One region of the Paenibacillus sp. 2RAB27 genome, then DNA from elsewhere that is predicted to be linked to it. Evidence: a T-box and tRNA genes for the amino acid it is inferred to sense, from the RefSeq annotation. Region 1 holds a T-box; the other holds one or more tRNA genes.
The links. A T-box is a leader RNA that pairs with one kind of tRNA and senses whether it is charged. The one in region 1 lies ahead of argS (arginine--tRNA ligase), so its partner is inferred to be a tRNA-Arg.
Positions count from the first base shown of each region.

Region 2: it has a tRNA-Arg gene. The T-box ahead of argS (arginine--tRNA ligase) is inferred to sense a tRNA for this amino acid. The anticodon was not compared.

Region 1 covers NZ_JBFRGR010000041.1:24,226-27,625, forward strand. Annotated here, with positions in the region: gene argS (arginine--tRNA ligase) at 1-1,588, opposite strand, end outside; T-box leader at 1,640-1,861, opposite strand; gene AB4114_RS31200 (glycosyl hydrolase) at 2,153-3,400, shown strand, end outside.
Region 2 covers NZ_JBFRGR010000031.1:69,855-73,254, forward strand. Annotated here, with positions in the region: gene ppc (phosphoenolpyruvate carboxylase) at 1-1,549, opposite strand, end outside; tRNA gene AB4114_RS28450 (tRNA-Gly) at 1,998-2,068, opposite strand; tRNA gene AB4114_RS28455 (tRNA-Pro) at 2,085-2,158, opposite strand; tRNA gene AB4114_RS28460 (tRNA-Arg) at 2,185-2,261, opposite strand; tRNA gene AB4114_RS28465 (tRNA-Gly) at 2,271-2,345, opposite strand; tRNA gene AB4114_RS28470 (tRNA-Leu) at 2,384-2,463, opposite strand; tRNA gene AB4114_RS28475 (tRNA-Lys) at 2,483-2,558, opposite strand; tRNA gene AB4114_RS28480 (tRNA-Gln) at 2,577-2,651, opposite strand; tRNA gene AB4114_RS28485 (tRNA-Thr) at 2,661-2,733, opposite strand; tRNA gene AB4114_RS28490 (tRNA-Val) at 2,746-2,821, opposite strand; tRNA gene AB4114_RS28495 (tRNA-Glu) at 2,840-2,911, opposite strand; tRNA gene AB4114_RS28500 (tRNA-Thr) at 2,928-3,003, opposite strand; tRNA gene AB4114_RS28505 (tRNA-Asn) at 3,006-3,081, opposite strand; rRNA gene rrf (5S ribosomal RNA) at 3,087-3,203, opposite strand; partial or broken rRNA gene AB4114_RS28515 (23S ribosomal RNA) at 3,273-3,400, opposite strand, start outside.

The DNA of each region.
Region 1 (3,400 bases):
CGTGGTAAAAGCGATTAAATGCTTGCGCGAGATCAATGAGATAACGCGATATGATCGAAGGCTCCAGCTTTACCATGGCCTGCTCTACTCTTTCCGTAAACAAATAGAGCATTTTCACAACCGCCATGGCCTCATTATTTTGCAAATTAGCTCCGTCTATTTCCGCCATATCCATCGAATGTCCGTCAGCCAATTGCGCTTTCTTCAACACACTGCAAGTTCTTGCATAGGTGTACTGTACGTAAGGCCCCGTTTCACCATCGAAGTTAAGAGCTTCCTCCCACGAAAAATCAATATCTTTGATTCGATTCGCACTCAAATCGTTAAATATCACTGCTCCAATTCCTACCTGCTCAGCAACTGTAGCTTTATTCGCCAAGCTTGGGTTTCTTGATTCGATGACATCTCTTATTTTCTGAATAGATTGCTCCAGCAAGTTTTCCAGTCTTATCACGTTGCCTTTGCGTGTCGACAAGCTTCCCCCTTCAATGCTCACACGGCCAAATGCGACATGCTCAAGTTTGGAGGACCACGTATAACCCATTAATTCAACAACCTTAAACAACTGCTGAAAATGAAGATTTTGAGCATAATCCGTCACATAGATCAATTTCTCAAATTCGTATTTATCCGCTCTATATATAGCCGCCGTTAGGTCACGCGTATGATACAGGGAGCTGCCATCTTTCTTCAGCATTAATGCTGGTGCCATGCCATAGGCATCTAACCTAACTAATAAAGCACCCTCATCTTCTTCCACAAGCTGCTTCTCCTTCAGCTCCTGAATGACGGGCTCCATCTTGTCATTGTAGAAGCTTTCCCCCTGATATGTGTCGAATTGAACACCTAACAGCTTATAAATCTTCTGAAATTCATTGAGGCTGATCTTCACAAACCACTGCCACAAAGCTAGTGCTTCTTGATCACCGTGCTCCATTTTCGTAAACCAAGATCTAGCCTGATCTTCTAACGTTGGGTCGTGATCAGCCTCCTCATGAAATTTCACATACAGATCGAGAAGCTCATCGATAGCTCTCTCGTTTACAGCCTCCTTACTGCCCCACAAATGGTAGGCAACGATCAGCTTCCCGAACTGTGTCCCCCAATCGCCTAAATGGTTAATCCCCACACAGTTGTATCCTAGAAAGGCGTGAATCTGATATAACGCATTGCCGATCACCGTGGATCTCAAGTGACCAACATGAAAGGGCTTCGCGATATTCGGCGAGGAATAGTCGATCACAACCGTCTTTCCTTGTCCCAAAGTCTGTGAGCCATACTGTTCGCCAGCTTGACTTATATGACGAATAAGAGATTCTGCAAATGTAGACTTCTTGAGAAAAATGTTTAGATAACCGGATACGGCATTCATCTCGTCGATGTACTCATCTTCTAGGGTTGCTTTTAACTCCTCAGCAATGACTTGTGGTGATTTACTAAGGGTTTTGCTTAGTCGGAAACATGGTAAAGATAGATCCCCTTGATCCGGATTCGCTGGGTATTCCATCCATGCCATAATGTCTTGGGCCTCGAAACCAGTGAGTAACGATGTAATTTCCCCTGCAAAATAGAGCTTATAATTTAACATAGTAATTCTCTCCTATCTTTTCTAGAAAATATAAAAAGCCCCCGTCTCTATAAAAGAGACGAGAGCTGAACATTCCCGCGGTACCACTCTAAGTGTTAAACCTCTGGTTTAACCCCTCTGTTTCGTAACGGTCGACAGACCGGATTTACCTACTCCCATTTTCGGCAAACCATTTCCTGGGTCCGTTTCATTCTTAACATCCGTACCGGCTTACACTGACCCGGCTCGCTGCGACTGTCTGTTAGGAATTACTGTCCCATTCATTAATATTTCGATATGAATTTTTCAATATCTTACAAGGGATCCAAGGGAATGTCAAGCCCATATTCGTTGACTTATACTCAGCTTGAAGGTTGCAGGCGTGTACGAAGATCCGAAGATCCATAACTTGTTTCCAAAAAAATTAGACTTCTTCCCCTTTTAAAGCATTTACAATTGTAACCATACTGTACCAGAGGAGGGAAGATAATATCTAAATAAATGTAAACGTTTTCTATACTGGCAATGCAACGAATGAGTCGAACAGTTCACTAACACCAATCCATTCTAGGAGGAAATTAACGAATGTTGAACACATGGTTGTCCAAATTACTTGCCACAACACTTATTGTGGCTCTGCTCGTTTCCGGTTTACCATCGATAGGTGCACCAACTGCTCATGCTGCAACCCCTGTTAATCCTAATGCAACGCAAGCTGTGCAAGACGTATTGAATTATTTCGATACTGTCCAAACGAATAATCAAATCATCTCAGGACAATACGTACGAGGGCAAAATTATGGCTATTTGGAGACCGATCACCTCTATAATTTAACGGGCAAGTACCCTGCGATGATTGGATACGATCTTTTATACAATGTGACGAACGCTTCCGATCTCAGTAAATGGCGCTCCTTCATTGTCGATCATGCTACGGACTACTGGAAAAAAGGCGGACTTGTTACACTTTCTTGGCATGAGACGAACCCTTTGGATGCCACAGTAGATGATGGCGGATGGAACAGTGTGATCAGCTCCATGTCACAGGCGAATTTCGACTTGCTCACAACCCCTGGTACCACCTTGTATAACAAATGGTTAGCGCATATCGATACGATAGCGGGCTATTTGAAATCCCTTCGGGATCAAGGTGTAGTCGTTCTCTGGCGACCTTATCACGAGATGAACATCGGCTTCTGGTGGGGTGGTAAGTCTGCAGCAAGTTACAAAAAGTTATGGCAAAACATGTACGACCGCTACACTAATTATCACGGCTTGAACAACCTGATTTGGGTGTGGGCTCCGGGTAGGGATGACAATAATGCCGTTAACAGCAATTATTACCCAGGTTCTTCGTATGTAGATCTCGGTGGAGCTGATGTATATACGCAAGCCCGTGGGGATGCGAAGTTTACAAATGCGAACAGTGAGCTGGCTTCTGTCCTAGGCAGTAAGCGTTATGGCTTGTCCGAAGTTGGTTTGCTCCCTTCAGAGACTGCCGTTCAAACGAATTTTGATTACACCTGGTTCCTCACTTGGGCTATCGGTTGGGCGGACAATCTTTTCTACGGATATCCCGGAGCAAATGGACCGGGCAATGACACTTACACCATCACGCAATTTTACAACAATGCCGTAACACTCACGAGAGACGAAGTGCCTGCATTCGGAAGAACGCTCGTTTCGGAAACCATCATTTTCAAAGACGCAATGAACGGATACTCGGCAGCAGGTGTCTCTCCCTCTAACTGGACGACAGTGACCACTGGCGGTACTGTAACCGTGCAGAACGTTCCTACTGTGGGACTCGCCACCGGTCCGGATCGCAGCATG
Region 2 (3,400 bases), on a different contig from region 1:
CAAACACAACAACCTCAAGCATGTCACTTGCACCTTGCGTCATCGAAATCAAGTAACTATTAATACAATTACGTCCGAATTCCTTCTGCGCTTTACCTACTGTGCGATACACATCTAGGCATTCTTTCGTACCATCCGTGTAATCCAAGTACGTAGACGTGATAGGACGTGGATCATTCAAAACATTCGTGAGCAGTGAAATTTTCTCATCTTCCGAAAGCTTGCTATAATCCGGCGTAATACCCATCTTCGCCAAAATTTCCGTCATCGCATTCTCATGCTCTTTACTATGCTGTCTGATATCTAGAGCAGCTAAGTGGAAACCAAACAACTCAACTTGGCGTATTAACTTCTTAATATATTTATCAGCCACATAGTCTGCAAAATGCGCACGTAAACTAGTTTCCATAACTTGCAAATCTTGAATAAACTCTTCAGGGCTATTGTACTTCTGTGCAGCAGGAACATTCGCATTGCCCGTATTATGAATCTTATCGATCATATAAGTTGTCTTGATGCGGTATGGTTCTTTCTCATTGCGCCATACATCCTGAACATTCCCCATCGCTTCACGATCACATTGGATCGAATCGATTAGAGCTTCGCTCACATTCACAATGTTCTTGCTAAAGCTCATGTGTGCTAAAGATTCTCTTAGGATTTCCTCATACTTCTGCAAAGCCAACTGGCGGTGTAGACCAAGCGTCTCCCATGTCACATTCGCTCTAACAGATGGATTTCCGTCACGGTCTCCGCCGATCCAAGATCCAAATTTCAAGAAAGACGGTACATGCCATTTGTCTTCTGGGTAGTATTTATTTAGACAACGCTCAAGCTCATGGTACACTTCTGGCAATACATCGAATAACGTCTCGTCAAAATAATACAAACCGTTACGCACTTCGTCGATTACCGTTGGTTTACGATCACGCAGCTCATCGGTTTGCCACAAGTTAAGCACTTCACCCAACAACTTCTCACGCAATTGTTCACGCTCACGGTACGTTAAGTTAGGGTTGTCCAGCTTCATCATATCGTCAGAGATGCGTAGATTAATATCAAGCACTGCACGACGCATAGCTTCCGTTGGATGAGCCGTCATTACGAGCTCTAGAGAGATCGCTTTAAGTATTTCTTGTACCTCGGAATAAGGAACATTCGTATTCTTAAGCTCTTGTACGATGCTTTCAATCGAACCTGGTTGTACAGATTCCCCTGATGAGCGCTCGTAGTCACGTTTACGGCGAATCCGATGGTTTTGTTCAGCAATATTAACTAGTTGGAAGTATATAGCAAAAGCGCGTATCACTTGATGGCGAATTTCCGGATCTAGTGAAGATATCGTTTTCTTAAACTCATCATAGATCTCAATGACATAGTGTGCTCTTAACGACTTGCTCATTTCGCGAATTCGTTCAACGACATCCAGCAGATCATTGCCGCCTTGATGTACAAGAACTTCGCCTAGTATGTGTCCAAGAAACCGAATATCTCTACGCAGCAGGTTATTCGTACTTTGTTTTTGTTGGACGATCTCACTCTCTACCATGACTCTCCACCCCATCTATTCACTATGATGCATTAATGCTTCTCTCTGCAAAAGCTAGTCGCTATAAAAACTCATTTCAGAATATTTTACCACAATCTGTCCGCTACACATAGTATTAAAATAAAAATACCGTACGTTTTTCGGTGGTAATAAATGTATTGATAAGATTCTGTGCTGCATTGATTTGTATTATTTCCTAATTAGAAGGAGTTAGACGCTATATTGGGATAAAAGAAAAAGCCACCCGAAGGTGGCTCTTTCTTGGTAAGCKGGCGGCKGGAATACTCCAAATCCGGATTTAAATTGCTTCCTACGGAAGCCACTGGCGGTATATTTGGACGCTCGTCCTATTTGGGTTGTTTCATAGATGATTATACGGACGGTCGAACCCTTGGTTCAATTCCCTTGATAAAAGAAAAAGCCACCCGGAGGCGGCTCTTTCTTGGTAAGCGGGCGGCGGGAATCGAACCCGCGCGATCAGCTTGGAAGGCTGAAGTTCTACCATTAAACTACGCCCGCGTAGTTTAAGAAATGATCGGGACGACACGATTTGAACATGCGACCCCCTGCTCCCAAAGCAGGTGCTCTACCAAGCTGAGCTACGTCCCGATACGTTTATAACTTATAATGAAGAATGGCGCGCCCTGAGAGATTCGAACTCCCGACCTTTTGATTCGTAGTCAAATACTCTATCCAGCTGAGCTAAGGGCGCATAAAACTTTGGAGCGGAAGACGGGGATCGAACCCGCGACCCTCGCCTTGGCAAGGCGATGCTCTACCGCTGAGCCACTTCCGCAGGGTACCTCAATTGTATGAATACAAGTGAGGATTTAATGCGCGTAGAGGGACTTGAACCCCCACGGTCACCCGCTAGATCCTAAGTCTAGTGCGTCTGCCAATTCCGCCATACGCGCATGTTGTAAATAAGGCAAATGGTGAGTCATGTAGGATTCGAACCTACGACACCCTGATTAAAAGTCAGGTGCTCTACCAACTGAGCTAATGACTCATGTGTTGTAAAAAAAAATGGCTGGGGATCAAGGATTTGAACCTTGGCATGACGGAGTCAAAGTCCGTTGCCTTACCGCTTGGCTAATCCCCAATAATAACATGCCGTCGAGAGGACTTGAACCCCCAACCTACTGATTACAAGTCAGTTGCTCTACCAGTTGAGCTACAACGGCATATAAAGTTAATGGTGGAGGCTGACGGGATCGAACCGCCGACCCTCTGCTTGTAAGGCAGATGCTCTCCCAGCTGAGCTAAGCCTCCATGGGAAATGAAAAAAGGTGACCCGTAGGGGACTCGAACCCCTGTTACCTCCGTGAAAGGGAGGTGTCTTAACCACTTGACCAACGGGCCTTACTTAAAAAATTACTGGAGCTTCCAACCGGAATCGAACCGGTGACCTCATCCTTACCATGGATGCACTCTACCGACTGAGCTATGGAAGCAATGGCTCCCCGAACAGGACTCGAACCTGTGACAACTCGATTAACAGTCGAGTGCTCTACCAACTGAGCTATCAGGGAACAATGCTTGGCAACGTTCTACTCTCCCAGAACCCTGCGGTTCAAGTACCATCGACGCTGGAGGGCTTAACGGTCGTGTTCGAGATGGGAACGCGTGGGTCCCCTCCGCCATCATCACCAAACAGTCAAAGCGTTTGTTTGCGCCTTGAAAACTAGATACGAAACKYAACGTAAAGTATTACTTAGGAATTTTGGTTAAGCCCTCGACCGATTAGTATTCGTCAGCTGCATACGTTGCCGCACTTCCACCTCGAACCTATCAACCTCGTCGTCTACAAGGGGTCTTACATACTGGGAAATCTCATCTTGAGGGGGGCTT